One region of the Bacillus sp. CGMCC 1.16607 genome, then DNA from elsewhere that is predicted to be linked to it. Evidence: a T-box and tRNA genes for the amino acid it is inferred to sense, from the RefSeq annotation. Region 1 holds a T-box; the other holds one or more tRNA genes.
The links. A T-box is a leader RNA that pairs with one kind of tRNA and senses whether it is charged. The one in region 1 lies ahead of ileS (isoleucine--tRNA ligase), so its partner is inferred to be a tRNA-Ile.
Positions count from the first base shown of each region.

Region 2: it has a tRNA-Ile gene. The T-box ahead of ileS (isoleucine--tRNA ligase) is inferred to sense a tRNA for this amino acid. The anticodon was not compared.

Region 1 covers NZ_JBHUJX010000003.1:17,874-25,971, forward strand. The annotation lists gene ACFSO7_RS00325 (flavin-containing monooxygenase) at 1-594, opposite strand, end outside; gene ACFSO7_RS00330 (MMPL family transporter) at 941-3,157, shown strand; gene ACFSO7_RS00335 (SepM family pheromone-processing serine protease) at 3,287-4,306, shown strand; T-box leader at 4,355-4,595, shown strand; gene ileS (isoleucine--tRNA ligase) at 4,821-7,877, shown strand; gene ACFSO7_RS00345 (hypothetical protein) at 7,918-8,079, shown strand.
Region 2 covers NZ_JBHUJX010000025.1:980,312-988,409, forward strand. The annotation lists gene glgA (glycogen synthase GlgA) at 1-1,367, opposite strand, end outside; gene ACFSO7_RS21460 (GlgC family sugar phosphate nucleotidyltransferase) at 1,364-2,392, opposite strand; gene ACFSO7_RS21465 (glucose-1-phosphate adenylyltransferase) at 2,433-3,575, opposite strand; gene glgB (1,4-alpha-glucan branching enzyme) at 3,523-5,463, opposite strand; gene ACFSO7_RS21475 (hypothetical protein) at 5,762-5,956, shown strand; tRNA gene ACFSO7_RS21480 (tRNA-Glu) at 6,138-6,209, opposite strand; tRNA gene ACFSO7_RS21485 (tRNA-Ser) at 6,219-6,309, opposite strand; tRNA gene ACFSO7_RS21490 (tRNA-Asn) at 6,314-6,388, opposite strand; tRNA gene ACFSO7_RS21495 (tRNA-Ile) at 6,413-6,489, opposite strand; tRNA gene ACFSO7_RS21500 (tRNA-Gly) at 6,494-6,567, opposite strand; tRNA gene ACFSO7_RS21505 (tRNA-Phe) at 6,578-6,653, opposite strand; tRNA gene ACFSO7_RS21510 (tRNA-Asp) at 6,662-6,737, opposite strand; tRNA gene ACFSO7_RS21515 (tRNA-Met) at 6,751-6,824, opposite strand; tRNA gene ACFSO7_RS21520 (tRNA-Ser) at 6,853-6,945, opposite strand; tRNA gene ACFSO7_RS21525 (tRNA-Ile) at 6,963-7,039, opposite strand; tRNA gene ACFSO7_RS21530 (tRNA-Met) at 7,079-7,155, opposite strand; tRNA gene ACFSO7_RS21535 (tRNA-Ala) at 7,173-7,248, opposite strand; tRNA gene ACFSO7_RS21540 (tRNA-Pro) at 7,268-7,344, opposite strand; tRNA gene ACFSO7_RS21545 (tRNA-Arg) at 7,352-7,428, opposite strand; tRNA gene ACFSO7_RS21550 (tRNA-Leu) at 7,439-7,527, opposite strand; tRNA gene ACFSO7_RS21555 (tRNA-Gly) at 7,534-7,608, opposite strand; tRNA gene ACFSO7_RS21560 (tRNA-Leu) at 7,624-7,708, opposite strand; tRNA gene ACFSO7_RS21565 (tRNA-Lys) at 7,723-7,798, opposite strand; tRNA gene ACFSO7_RS21570 (tRNA-Thr) at 7,812-7,887, opposite strand; tRNA gene ACFSO7_RS21575 (tRNA-Val) at 7,897-7,972, opposite strand; rRNA gene rrf (5S ribosomal RNA) at 7,982-8,097, opposite strand.

The sequences.
Region 1 (8,098 bases):
TGGAAGAAAGCGGATCTTTTGCCCTACGGAAAGAAAGGTATCATGGGTCTTTGACAATTCAACTGCAATTTGTGTACCCGAATTTCCCCCTCCAACGACCAAAACTGAGCCCTCTTTCAACTGTGATGAATTTTTATATTGTGAGGAATGCAATTGCACGATTTCTTGGGGCAATTTTTTTGAAAATGTTGGGATTCTCGGGGTTTGAAAAGGCCCTGTGGCGATGATTACTCTTTTCGCTTGAATGACTGATTGACCCGTTTGAATATAGAATATCCCCCCCTCTTTATATACTTTTTCGACCTCCACTTCACATTGAATAGGCAAATCAAATGTTCGGGCATATCTTTCTAAGTAATCGGCCATTTCGTCCTTTGTTGGAAACACATTTTGTGCCCCTTCTAATGGTAACCCTGGTAACGAACTGTGAGAACGTGGTGTAAATAACACTAAGGAATCGTACCTCTTTCTCCAACTGTCACCTATGCGTTTTTGATTATCTAGAATGATAAATTTCATGTGCGACTTCTTTAAAAAATAGCCCATCGACAGCCCTGCCTGACCTCCACCAATGACAACTACATCAAATATCATAATTATTGCACCTTCTTATATATGAATATATGTTCATATATAAGATAATATATAATAACAAACTTGTAAATACTTTCCTTCAAAAAATGAAATATGACATTCATCGTCCGTTCATATTCGCTTCCTATAATGAAATAAGAAAAGCGGAAGCGCCTGTTTAGCGAGGTATGGACTGGCTCGCTCCGTATGAGATAAAGGAAACACGAAGAGCGATAGCGATTCGATGTTGACTTATCGTAAGGAGGAGAGGGACAGTACACTAGTCGCTAGGCGCTGGAGCTGGACAATTTTCGAAGTGAAAACAGGAATGCTTTCTTATTTCAAAGAACGATAAGGAGTGGATATGATGCTTAAGCCTTTTCAAAAAATAGTCAAATTCGCAAGCAGTTCAAAAGGAGCCAAAATCGTCATTATGGTCTGGATTGCGGCTGTGATCCTTTTGAGTGCACTTGCTCCATCCGCAAAAGTATATGAACAAAATAGTAAAGAAGGCAGTGTGAAAGGAAACACGCCATCTGAAATAGCCAATCAAGTTTTGAAAGAACAATTTCCCTCAACAGAAGGATTACCGGCACTGCTTGTTTTCCATCGTAACACCAAAATAACGAATAAAGACTTAGAGAAAATAAATGAATTGAGTAAGTGGCTCTCTTCAAATAAAAAGCCTGAACACATCATTAGCGCACTACCTTTTCATGAACTACCTACACCTGTACAAAAGCAAATGTTTTCTGAAGATGATTCGACACTTTTAATTAATTTACTTTTAGAACCTAATTTGGATTCCGACTTAGCTCTTAAAACATTGGATAAAATCAGAACGAAAGTGAAAGCCCTCCACATGGATCAATTACATTTTGAAATTACTGGCCCCGCGGGGATTTCAGCCGATACCATTTCTTTATTTAAAAGTGCTGATGTTGTGCTCATGCTTGCAACAGTCGGGTTAATCTTTATTATCCTTATTGCCATTTATCGATCTCCACTACTTGCGATTACTCCATTAATAATCGCTGGAATTGTGTATGGAGTAGTTGATCGAATCTTAGGCTTAGCTGGAGAAAATGACTGGTTTACCGTCGATAGCTCTGCTGTTTCCATCATGCTTGTCCTACTATTTGCCGTATTGACTGACTACAGTTTATTTATTTTTTCACGATATCGTGAAGAGTTAAAAAAATACGCTTCGAAGTATGAGGCGATGAGTGAAGCCATGCATCACTTATCTGAACCGATCCTTTTTAGTGGCGGTACCGTACTGTTAGCCATGCTGACGTTGTTTGTGACTCTATTTGAGCCTTACAATCATTTTGCTCCTGTTTTTTCAATTGCCGTTGTCGTTATTTTACTTGCAGGATTAACACTCATCCCAAGTATTTTTGCACTAATGGGCCGAAAAGCGTTTTGGCCATATGTTCCGAAGCAGGAAAAAGAGAAAAAGCAGAAAGAAACGATTTGGTCCAAAGTAAGTGTGCAAGTGATGAAACGTCCGGCCATATTAGCAGGCATTTTACTTATTGGCTTATTAATTGGTGCATTCAATTTTACTTCAATGAAATATTCTTTTAACTTATTAAAATCATTCCCAGATGATATGCCTTCACGTGTCGGGTTTGAATTACTTGAAGACCATTATCCTGCTGGCCAGTTAGCACCTGTAACGATCATCCTTCATACCGATAAAAAAATAACTGTAAATGAGGAATTTTTCCAAAAAATAACGTCACTAGAAAAAGAATTGGAAGTACAAGAAGGGGTTAATTCTGTAACTCCACTGATAACAGAGAAAATGATGAAAGACATTTCGCTGCTACCAAGAAACTTCTTGGCAGAATCGGGAAATGCCGTGCGTCTCCAAGTGATTCTGAATAGTAATCCATATGAAGTGAAATCGCTGGAAACAGTGAAGCATTTACGTGATTCAGCTGAGCAGCTAATAAAAAGAAGTGGCCTTTCAACAAATGACTATCAGCTTCACTTCTCAGGTCAATCCGCAAGTCAGCTAGACGTAAACGAAATGAATCAACGTGATATGATTGTCTTATTCTCAGTTGTAACCGTGTTACTTACGATTATGCTTTGGTTCCAAACAAGATCCGTTCTTTTACCTATATTGATGATGTCGACGATTCTTCTATCATATTTTGCAACATTAGGTTTCGGCTGGTGGATATTCAAACATCTTATGGGTTATGAGGCGATTAGCTATCGCTTGCCTGTGTATACATTCGTGTTCATGGTTGCGTTAGGAATTGATTACAATATCATGCTCGTATCGAGAATAAAAGAGGAAGCCACAAAGCTTCCATGGAAAGAAGCAGTTGGAAAAGGGGTTGCTTTAACTGGAGGAGTCATCTCATCAGCAGGTCTCATTCTTGCAGCCACATTTACCGTATTGATGACCCAACCATTACAAGAACTGTTTTTATTCGGGTTTACCATGGCACTTGGGATACTGCTCGATACATTTTTAATTAGAGGAATTTTCCTTCCGGCTATTTTAATTTTGACAAATAAAAAAGACAGAGCAGAAATAAATACTGGGCAAGATGTAATTGTATGAGTGTGGCGAACAGTGCAATAGCGCTGTTCGTCTTTTTATTTTGTTTTAGGTCAAAAGGATTTTTGTAAGTATTTGTCGAAATGAAAACTATCTATAGCCATTTAATATTTTACTAGGAGATTTTTACAAATGAAAAAAAGGTTAAAAATCATACTTATTTCGGTACTTATTCTCATCACCACCGCTTTTATTCCAACACCTTATTATCTCTATCAACCTGGACCGATTGAAGAATTATCCTCTAAAGTCCAAGTTCAAAACGGATATGAAAATGAAAAAGGCAGCTTTAACTTAACAACCGTATTAACTTCCAAAGCAAGCAATATTTATTATTTAGTTTATGGATTACTTGCCCCACATACTGAGATTAAAAAGGTTGAAGAAGTACAAGGAGATTTATCAGAAAAAGAATACTCAGATCGACTTGAATTTATGATGAAAGATTCCAAACAAAATGCTTTAGTTTCAGCTTTCTCTAAAGCCGGTATCGAGGTTCCAATCCAATATCACGGAATATTTGTAATGTACGTACAACCAAAATCAAAAGCCAAGGGAATTCTTAAAGTAGGAGATACAATCACAAAGGTGGATGGCCAAACGGTCAATGAAGTTGCTGCATTCACTCAGTATATAAGTGACAATAAAAACGTCAATGATTATGTAGAATTAACAATTTTACGTAATGGAAAAGAGATCAATAAGAAGGTAGAAGTCATTCAGCTTGACCCTTCCTCACAAAAATTAGGACTAGGCATACAACCCGAAGAAGATTTCACAGCCTCCATTTCTAAAGACGTAAAAATTAATAGTGATGACATCGGGGGACCATCTGCTGGACTCATGTTCTCATTAGAGATATATAATCAATTAACCCCAAATGACTTGACGAAAGGTTATAAAATTGCGGGAACTGGAGCAATTGATCATAACGGAAATGTCGGTCAAATCGGTGGAATTACACATAAATTAACTGCTGCTAATCAAGAAGGTGTGGACATCTTCTTCGCACCAAAGGATATAAACCCCATTGATTCTAATGAAAAGGATGCTAAAAGCTTCGCAGAAAAATATGAGTCTTCTATGAAAATAGTGCCGGTGGCTACTTTATCAGAAGCTATAAATTATTTAGAAGGAATAAAAGAAAAGTAATCTTGATTTGTCATTTAGAGCATGTTATTATAAACAAAATATTCCAAAAGTAAATCTATGAAGAGAATAAGTATGTTTGTATAATACTCTACAGCGAGCTGGGTATGGTGGAAGCCAGCGGGGAAAGCCAAACAGAATCATCATCTCTGAGATGCAAGGCTGAATTTTGAGTAAGTCTTGACGGATGTCCACCGTTACAAGGAACGCGTATGATGGTACGTTGACAGAGCGCTGCTGCATGTTGTAGCAGAATTTGGGTGGTAACGCGGGTAATACACTCGTCCCTTTTTATAGGGACGGGTGTTTTTTATTTTCAAGTAAGAAAGTACAACTTTTTGGGACTTTTTAAATTGTCCAGCTCCAGCGCCTAGCCCCTCGAGGTCAAATGTTCGCCACCCAAAAAGTCAAAGAACGACTTTCCGGGTGGCGAAGCATTTGCTTGTCGGGGCTGATCAAGGCGCTTACGCTTTTCTAATTAAAAGGAGGGTTTACCGTGGAAAAGGAAACAAACACAATGAGAGAACAAAGGCTACTTCAATACTGGGAAACGGAAGGAATTTTTCAAAAATCAGTTCAGAACCGAGAGAACAGCGAGACTTTCGTGTTTTACGAAGGACCGCCAACCGCCAATGGTCTTCCTCACGTTGGGCATGCTCTCGGTAGAACGATCAAGGATATCATCGCCAGATATCAAACCATGAAAGGAAAACAGGTCATCCGAAAAGCTGGCTGGGACACTCATGGATTACCTGTTGAATTAGGGGTTGAGAAAGCTCTTGGCATCTCTGGTAAGCAAGCGATTGAAGAATATGGGGTGGAAGCGTTTATTGAAAAATGTAAGGAAAGCGTCTTTTCCTATGAAAAGCAGTGGCGGGAATTTACAAGGGATTTAGGATACTGGGTGGATATGGATAACCCGTATATGACGATGAGCAATGAGTACATTGAATCGGTTTGGCATATACTTGGCACCATTCACGAGAAAGGCTGGTTGTATAAAGGGCATCGCGTCTCACCTTATTGCCCAAGCTGCCAAACTTCTTTAAGCTCGCACGAAGTTGCTCAAGGGTACAAAAATGTAAAAGACCTTAGTGCGACTGTAAAATTTAAGTTGAAGAATAAAGACAATGAGTTTGTATTGGGTTGGACAACAACACCTTGGACACTTCCGACAAATGTGGCACTTGCGGTAGGGAGTGAAATTGATTATGCAAAAGTCCAAGTTGAAAATGAAACCTATATTGTAGCTGCCTCTAGAGTCGATCAAGTTATCGGTCAACACGGTGTCATTTTAGAGACCGTTAAAGGTAAATCTTTAGTCGGTCTCTCGTATGAACCGCCTTTCCAATTTGCTGAGGTTAAAAAAGGACATCTCATCGTCGAAGCTACATTTGTGACAGAAGAAAGTGGAACAGGGATTGTCCATATTGCTCCCGCTTACGGGGAAGATGATTATCGACTCGTCCAAGAAAACGAACTTTCCTTCATAAATGTCGTGGATGAAAGAGGGCGGTATATGGAGTTGGTCACACCTCTTGCTGGGCAATTCGTTAAAGAGAGTGATGTGGATATCGTCAAATTACTTCATGAAAAAGGCCTGCTTTTTCATAAGGAAAAGTACGAACATTCCTACCCTCATTGCTGGAGATGTGATACACCTTTACTTTATTATGCGACAGAAAGCTGGTTCATTAAAACGACAGCATTAAAGGAAGATTTTATTGCAAAAAATCAACAGGTGAACTGGTATCCCGATCACATTAAAAATGGCCGCTTCGGAAATTTCCTCGAAGGACTTGTCGACTGGAATATTAGCCGAAATCGTTATTGGGGTACTCCGTTGAACGTTTGGGTATGTTCCTCCTGTCAAACAGAATTTTCACCTAAAAGTCTAACTGATTTAATGAAACATGCGAATGAATCATTTACTGAAATGGAGCTTCATAAACCTTATGTAGACAATGTTACGTTCAGATGTCCTTGTTGCGAAGGGACGATGCATCGAACACCCGAAGTCATTGATGTGTGGTTTGATAGTGGCTCCATGCCATTTGCTCAATATCATACCCCTTTTGAAAATGAGGAAATGTTCAAAAAGCAATTCCCTGCTGATGTAGTTGTTGAAGGAATCGATCAAACACGTGGTTGGTTTTATTCCCTACTAGCTGTCTCGATTTTATATACAGGGGAAGTTCCGTATAGGAATGTATTAGCAACCGGACATGTGTTAGATGAGCATGGACAAAAAATGTCTAAAAGTAAAGGAAATGCCCTAGATCCAGTTGAACTCATCAAATCCTATGGTGCTGACCCACTAAGATGGGCATTAGTAGAAGATAGTGCACCATGGAATCAAAAACGTTTTTCCAAGCGAAATGTTCAAGAAGCAAAATCAAAGCTGATTGATACCCTTTCAAGCATTTTCCATTTTTATCAGCTATATGCTGAAATTGATTCCTTCCAGCCAAATTTAGAAATTGTCCGGAACCTAAGCATTATGGATCAATGGATTTTATCTAGGGTTGCTACAACGGCAAGTGAAATGAAAAAAGAAATGGATCAGTATCAACTAACAAATGCAGCTAGATTAGCAGGACAGTTAGTGGAGGAAATGAGTAATTGGTATATTCGCAGAAACAGGCATCGTTTTTGGAGCAGTGGAATGTCAGATGATAAACTGGCGGCTTTTCAAACACTGTATACAATCCTTTTAGATACCTCAAGACTGTTGGCACCTTTTGTTCCTTTTATAGCAGAAGATATTTATTTTTCCTTAAAGGGAGAAAGTGTTCATTTAGCTAATTATCCTCATTTGCCGAATGAGTTACGGAACCATGAGCTTGAGGAACAGATGCAAGCCATATTGGAAATTGTAGAGCTTGGTCGAAGTGTTCGACATGCAAAACAATTAAAGACGAAACAGCCTTTAGCTAAGATGGTGATCATTTCTAGTTCTCTTGATCACTCTGAACTAATTCCTTTTGAAGAAATTATTAAAGATGAATTGAATGTGAAGACGATTGAATGGGCCGATTCATCGAATGAATTTATTAAACATCAATTGAAGCTTAATTTTAAAACAGCGGGTCCAAGGCTTGGGAAACATGTGAATGAGGTAAATCAAAGACTACTTCGAGCTGATTCTCATATAATTGAGCAATTTTTAAAAGATGAGGTTTTGTCTTTTGTGTTGGAGAATGGTGACAATATACATGTAACTCTAGAAGAAGTAGTCATCCAAAAAACAACCACTTCTCAAGGTTATTCCGAAGCGTCAAACCGAAATTTCACGATCATTATTGATACCCAGTTAACGAGTGAACTTATTAAAGAAGGAACGGTTCGCGACTTTATTCGGAGCATCCAAGATCTTCGGAAGAAGCTCGATTTACCAGTTGAAAAGAGAGTTCATCTTTTTGTAGATGGGCCAGAGGAATTTTTAAAAATGCTTAGTGAGTTTGATACTTTAGTTCAAAAAGGAATTCTCCTGGACTCCCTTCAGTTTGTAAGGGTGGATGAAATGGAGAAAATGACCGTTGGGGAGTATGAGATACTAGTAGGCATTCAATAATATGTTATGCTTATGGTAAAAAATACATGAGGTGAACTGGATGGACAATCAATATTTTGTCGGTTGGGGGACGCTCGCTCTTATTAATGCAGGGTTAGCCCAGGGGAAAAATAGAACAGGGCTTAACTGGTTTCTACTCTCTTTAGTTCTTGGACCAATCGCTACATTAATATTATTGTTTTCGGAGAAAAAAACTGATTGATGTGGAAAGCGAACAGTTT
Region 2 (8,098 bases), on a different contig from region 1:
TTCGACATTGCCGCTTGAACAATTTTCCGCCACACCTGCTTATCATGATAAAAATGAATCGCTCTTCTAATCGTGAAAAGCATGTCATGTGCATTAAAATTTTGAAATGAAAATCCATTCCCCTCTCCACTCATTTCATTGTAGGAATGAACCGTATCATTTAAGCCACCTGTCTCACGAACAATGGGAATCACTCCATATTTCATAGCAATCAGTTGCCCAAGACCACAAGGTTCAAAAAGAGAAGGCATTAGAAACAAATCTGCTCCAGCATAAAGTCTATGGGCTAATCCTTCATCAAAACCAATATGTGCATTTAATTTTTCCGGATATTCTTTCGCTTTACTTTGGAAAAATTGTTCGAACTCCCAATCCCCAGTACCTAAGACAACCAATTGAATATCCTCTTGTAGCATCTCCTCTAAAACACAGGAAACTAAATCGAGTCCTTTTTGTTTCGTTAATCTCGTAATCATCACCATTAAAGGAGTTTCTTTCTTTATTGGCAACTGGAAGTACTTTTGAATTTCCTTTTTGTTTTTCTGTTTATTTTTTAAATCTTTTATTCCAAATTTGTATGTTAAGTAATCATCTTTCATAGGATTATAAAAATCTTCATCAATTCCATTTAATATCCCAATCAGATCTTCCTCTCTTAGCTTTAACAGGCCTTCAAGCTTTTCGCCAAAGAAAGATGACTGGATCTCCGAACGGTAGGTAGGACTGACGGTCGTTATCTTATCAGCCGCTACAATTCCACCTTTCATAAAATTTGCATTCCCAAAAAACTCTAGCTGATCAGGTTGGAAATACCTTTCTGCGACACCTAATAAATCCGTTAAAACACTCTTTGGAAAGATCCCTTGAAATTGCAGATTATGAATCGTAAACACCGTTCGGATAAAACCATAGCGTTCCTTCTGATAATATTGAACTCTTAATAAAAACGGAATCATCGCTGTATGCCAATCATGACAATGAATCACATCTGGAAAAAAATCTAAATGCTCACAGCTTTCTAAGACAGCTTTACAAAAAAATGAAAAACGTTCTCCATCATCATAATAGCCGTATAACCCATCACGTTTAAAATAATATTCATTATCAATAAAGTAATAAGTCACACCATCATGAACTAGTTCTTCGATGCCACAATATTGAGTTCTCCAACCAAGCGGAACGGTAAACTCTTTTACTTTTTTCATCTGATTACGATAAGTTCCTGCAATCCTTCCGTATTTAGGAAGTATCACCCTTACGTCTGTACCTAGACTCACAAGCTCTTTTGGCAAAGAACCAGCAACATCTGCAAGACCCCCAGACTTAATAAACGGAACACATTCCGAAACGGTAAATAACACCTTCACGATTTAATCAACGCTCCTTGAACAGTGCCTTTTCGAATGACTCGAGGTTTATTCGCAGTCCCGATCATCACTGTTCCATCTTCTACTCTTACATCTTTATCTAAAATGACCGACTCTAATATACAATTCTCACCAATTTGACATTTTTGTAAAATAATGCAGTTAGTAATCTTAGACCCTTTTCCTATTTTGACCCCGCGCGCAATAATACTATTTTCCAATTCGCCTTCAATTTGACAACCATTCGCAATCATTGCATTTTGAACAACAGACCCTTTAAAATATCTTGTCGGCGGTTCATCTTTTACCTTTGTGAAAATAGGACGATTTTTTAAAAATACTTGTTTCCAAATAGTTGGATCAAGCATATTCAAACTAGTGGAAAAATACTTTTGTATGGAATCAATCATAACCGCATAGCCATCATACTCAAATCGACAAATCTTATATGAGTGGTTTATATCTAAAGCAATATCTCGCATTGTTGTATATCCTGTTTCATTACGATGATTGATCAAATCTACTAATAACGAGGTTTTAAGCATGAACATTCCAATGGATCTACCTTCTCTCGTTATTTCTGTAATGTCACAGTCTGATTCAATATGCTTTTTCAATACATCCCTATAATCTATATTTGAAATCGTATAGCAGTTGGAAATAATCGTATATTCCTGTATGCTTCGATTAAAGTAATCGATATTTGCGGCAAAATGTTGAAAACAGCCAAATCCTTGACTATTGCCTTCAATATTAGGGGAAGGGAAAAAGAAAAGCCCATCTCGTTTTCGATTTAAATCCCAATTCTTCCCTGATCCTAAATGATCCATTAGCGAACGGTATTGAAATTTTGGAAAAATAGCCACACTTCGAATCCCCGAATTCACCATGCTGGATAATACAAAATCAATCAATCTGTATCTCCCTGCAAAAGGAACTGCTGCTAGTGAGCGGTGAATCATTAAATCCTCTAAACCTTCATGAAAAGCCGTCGCATCGATAACTCCTAGTAATTGTCTATTCATCTGCGCTTCCCCACCCTATATCATGATCATTCTATATATCTCAGATTATTTTTTTTAATAAATCTTCTGTTACTAACAAAATCTCTCCATCCACTTCATTTCCATAAATAATAGCGCCTTCTGGTATTTGGATTCCAGCAGGAACAATCGCTTTTTCTATATAAGCGTTTTTCCCAATCACTGCATCCGACATAACGACGGATTCGCGAACAACCGCTCCTTTTTCAACTTTAACACCTTGGAAAAGTACTGACCTTTCAACATCCCCTTCAATTAGGCAACCCTCATTTATTAGAGAATCTAGTACTTCTGCGCAGGGAGCAATAAATTGTGGTGGTTGATTTGGATTAACAGAATAAATACGCCAAGTGTAATCAAATAAATCTAAATCACAGCTATTATTTAATAAATCCATATTCGCTTCCCATAGGCTTTTAACTGTCCCAACATCCTTCCAATAGCCTTTAAATGGATAGGCGAGCATTTTCTTTTGATCTTTAAGTAATAAAGGAATTACATCTTTTCCAAAGTCATGACTTGAGGTGGGATTCTCATCATCCTTCGCTAAATATTCCTTCAAAACATTCCAACTAAATATATATATTCCCATTGAAGCAAGATTGTTTTTCGGTACAGCTGGCTTCTCTTCAAATTCAGTAATTCTCATCTCATCATCTGTATTCATAATGCCAAACCGATTAGCCTCATTCCAAGGAACTTCAATAACCGAAATGGTTACATCTGCTCCTTTCTCCATATGATAGTCGAGCATGAATTCATAATTCATTTTATAGATGTGATCCCCCGATAAGATTAGTACATACTCTGGCTCATATTGTTGAAGATAATTCATATTTTGATAGATTGCACTAGCCGTTCCGGTATACCATTTCACATCAGAAGATTCACTATATGGAGGAAGTACAGTGACCCCGCCATCCATTCGGTCCAAATCCCATGCACTTCCGATTCCGATATATGAATTTAATAGAAGTGGTTGATACTGGGTTAACACACCCACTGTATCAATTCCTGAGTTCGTACAATTACTTAATGTAAAATCGATAATCCGGTATTTTCCTCCAAATGGAACAGCTGGTTTCGCGATTGTCGTCGTGAGAGAATTTAATCTACTCCCTTTTCCCCCTGCCAGAAGCATAGCTACGCATTTTTTCTTTCCCACTACCTTTTCTCTCCTTTCTTGATTTCACAGGTCGCAAAATGGATATACCAAACGGAGCAATATTCATTTTGATATGATAAGGCTGGCCGTGAAATTCCTCATTATTAGCCATTAAAATTTTTCTATTAATATGACCGCTACCACCATAATCCAATTGATCACTATTGAATAATTCCCGATATTTTAACTCACCTGGCACTCCAACTTTATAATTCGAATAATTTTTTTCTGTAAAATTACACACAATGATCAGAAAATCTTCTTCTTCCTTGCCTCTTCTTATAAAAGAAAAAATCGATTGCCCACAATTATGAACATCAATCCATTCAAATCCTGCTTGTAAATAATCCAACTCATAAAAGGGCTTAGAGCGTTTATAAATCCTTATTAATTCTTTAACATATGCATTCAATTTTCGGTGCATGTCAAATTCAATTAATTGCCAATCTAGCTGTTCTTTATCCTTCCATTCATCAAATTGTCCAAGCTCAAATCCCATAAACAAAAGTTTCTTTCCAGGATGAGCGAACATATAACCAAGTAATAATCTAACCTGGGCAAACTTTTGCCAATAGTCTCCCGGCATTTTATTTAGAATTGACCTTTTTCCATGAACAACCTCATCGTGGGAAAATGGTAAGACAAAATTCTCCGTAAAAGCGTAAACTAATGAAAAGGTAATCTTTTGATGGACCCCGCTTCTCCTATTTGCTGGAGTCACCATATACTCTAAGATGTCATTCATCCAACCCATATTCCACTTATATTGAAAGCCTAAACCTTCATATTTAGTCGGGGCTGTTACTTGAGGCCAATCCGTTGAATCCTCCGCAATCATCATTACGCTAGGATCAAAATCTTTCACTACTTGATTTAGTTTTTTCAAAAAGGCAATTCCAAATGGATTTGGCTTTTTTTCATATGCATTTGGCCAATAAATAATATTTGCAACAGCATCTAAACGAAAACCATCGATGTGAAAATACTCCATCCAAAAAAGCACATTAGAAATGAGGAAACTATTAACCTCAGGTTTCCCTAAATCAAAATTTGCCGTACCCCAAACATCATTTTCCCGATCCGGACCATATTCATAGCTATAAAGATGTGTTCCGTCAAATTGATACAATCCATGACCATCCTTACAAAAATGACCAGGAACCCAATCGAGAATGACTCCAATACCATTTTGATGGCATTGATCAATAAAATACATGAGATCATGGGGTTCACCATAACGGCTAGTAGGTGAAAAATAACCTGTCCCTTGGTATCCCCAAGAATCATCGAGCGGGTGCTCGACAAGAGGCAATAATTCAATGTGAGTAAAACCATGCTGTAACACATAGGGAATTAATTCACGAACCAATTCTTTATATGACAAAAATTGCCCGTTATTATGCTTTTTCCATGAACCGAGATGGAGTTCATAAATGACCACTGGCTTCGATAAACTAAGATCTTTTTCCCTTTTTTGCTGCCACTTTGAATCCATCCATTGATATCCATCAAGACAATAAACAATAGAAGCAGTATTTGGTCTTATTTCAGAATAAAATGCAAATGGATCTGCTTTTAAACACCGTTCACCCGTTGAATAAATCACTTCGTATTTATATAAACAGCCTTCTAAATTTTCTGGAACAATTAGCATCCAAATGCCCTCTTTATTAACTCTATGAAAGGAGTGTTCGGTTCCATTCCAATTATTAAAATCACCGACAAGTCTGATAATTTGGGCATTTGGAGCCCATACACAAAATCTAGTGACAATCTGATTTTCTTTCATTAACACATGCGAACCAAATAACTGATAACCTTGAAATAAATTTCCCTCATGAAACAAATGCATTTGAAAGTCGGTTGGATATAACGTATTCACGACCATTTTTTCCCCATCCTTTAATTTAGTTGCCAAGATACCTTTAGATAGATTGAATCACTTTATAAGAGAAGAAATGTTAGAGGCATTTAGTATTGATTTTTAGAATCGTATTCACTAGCTTTCTTGTATTATTCTTGTTTAACATTAGAAATCCTTGTAATACTTTCAGACAATAAGTGAGGAGAAAGACGTATTTGCGAGAATAAATGAGCAAATTCAATCTGATCCGACATATATTAAAGGAATTTAGACAAAATAAAACAATAATAGTAACTAAAAAATTAAAAAAGGTGGAGTTACATTGGCAAATAAAGAAGAAGAATTTTTATTAAAACAAGCTGGAGGAGATATTCCTGCACCTTTATTCGATGCACCAGATGGGAAAATATTAGCTACAGGGGATATGTTTCGTGGTCCCTCCACAGGAGTTAGTTCTGAATTTGACCTAAATAATCCAGGAAACAAGCTAGCACCTAGCAAGGAGAAGTATGATTGAATAGAAAGCCAAAGGAAGCAGATTGTATGAAAACAAATAAAAAGGGTTGACCTATTTTGGTCAACCCTTTTTATTGTTAATATAATTATTCTTTATATTATAGGAAAAAAGTAAATAGCAATCTACTTTTCCTATAATATAAAAAAGAGCTACGATACAATATCGATAGCTCTTTAATAGATGACCCATACGGGATTCGAACCCGTGTTACCGCCGTGAAAGGGCGGTGTCTTAACCGCTTGACCAATGGGCCAAAATGTTATGGCGGAGAAGGAGGGATTTGAACCCTCGCGCCGGTTACCCGACCTACACCCTTAGCAGGGGCGCCTCTTCAGCCTCTTGAGTACTTCCCCATAATGGCTCCGCAGGTAGGACTCGAACCTACGACCGTTCGGTTAACAGCCGAATGCTCTACCACTGAGCTACTGCGGAATAGTAAATGTTAATGAATAAATATGGTGGGCCTAAATGGACTCGAACCATCGACCTCACGCTTATCAGGCGTGCGCTCTAACCAGCTGAGCTATAGGCCCAATATGGAGCGGGTGATGAGAATCGAACTCACAACATCAGCTTGGAAGGCTGAGGTTTTACCACTAAACTACACCCGCATTACTAAAATGGTGGCTCAGGACGGAATCGAACCGCCGACACAAGGATTTTCAGTCCTTTGCTCTACCGACTGAGCTACTGAGCCACATATAATGGCGGTCCCGACGGGAATCGAACCCGCGATCTCCTGCGTGACAGGCAGGCATGTTAACCGCTACACCACGGAACCATTAGATGGATTATTGCGGAGGCAGGATTTGAACCTGCGACCTTCGGGTTATGAGCCCGACGAGCTACCAGACTGCTCCACCCCGCGATAATATTAAGCCATTTTTAAATAAATATGGCGGAGGAAGAGGGATTCGAACCCCCGCGCGGTTTAACCCGCCTGTCGGTTTTCAAGACCGATCCCTTCAGCCGGACTTGGGTATTCCTCCGCGAAAAAAATATTAAATGGTGGACCTTGTAGGACTCGAACCTACGACCGGACGGTTATGAGCCGTCTGCTCTAACCAGCTGAGCTAAAGGTCCAATAAATGTTCAGCCTTTTAAGCTAAAAGTCCAAAATTATGGTAGCGGCGGAGGGGATCGAACCCCCGACCTTACGGGTATGAACCGTACGCTCTAGCCAGCTGAGCTACACCGCCATAATTTTAAATTTAATTGGTGGAGTCTAGGGGGATCGAACCCCTGACCTCCTGCGTGCAAGGCAGGCGCTCTCCCAGCTGAGCTAAGACCCCAATATTAGTTAGTTTAGAATGGTCGGGAAGACAGGATTCGAACCTGCGACCCCTTGGTCCCAAACCAAGTGCTCTACCAAGCTGAGCTACTTCCCGTTCTATATGGCGCGCCCGAAAGGAGTCGAACCCATAACCTTCTGATCCGTAGTCAGACACTCTATCCAATTGAGCTACGGGCGCATTTTATAAATGGTGCCGAGGACCGGAATCGAACCGGTACGGTAGTCACCTACCGCAGGATTTTAAGTCCTGTGCGTCTGCCAGTTCCGCCACCCCGGCACTTTTTGGAGCGGAAGACGGGATTCGAACCCGCGACCCCCACCTTGGCAAGGTGGTGTTCTACCACTGAACTACTTCCGCGTCTATTAAAGTGAATGGTGCGGGTGAAGGGAGTCGAACCCCCACGCCTTGCGGCGCCAGATCCTAAGTCTGGTGCGTCTGCCAATTCCGCCACACCCGCATGATTAAATTAAATGGTGAGCCATGAAGGACTCGAACCTTCGACCCTCTGATTAAAAGTCAGATGCTCTACCAACTGAGCTAATGGCTCGTACTAGTAAAACTGGTGCCGGCGAGAGGACTTGAACCCCCAACCTACTGATTACAAGTCAGTTGCTCTACCAATTGAGCTACACCGGCAAGGTTATATGGTGGAGGATGACGGGATCGAACCGCCGACCCTCTGCTTGTAAGGCAGATGCTCTCCCAGCTGAGCTAATCCTCCATATTTTTCGCCTGGCGACGTCCTACTCTCACAGGAGGAATCCTCCAACTACCATCGGCGCTGAGAAGCTTAACTTCCGTGTTCGGTATGGGAACGGGTGTGACCTTCTCGCCATCGCCACCAGAC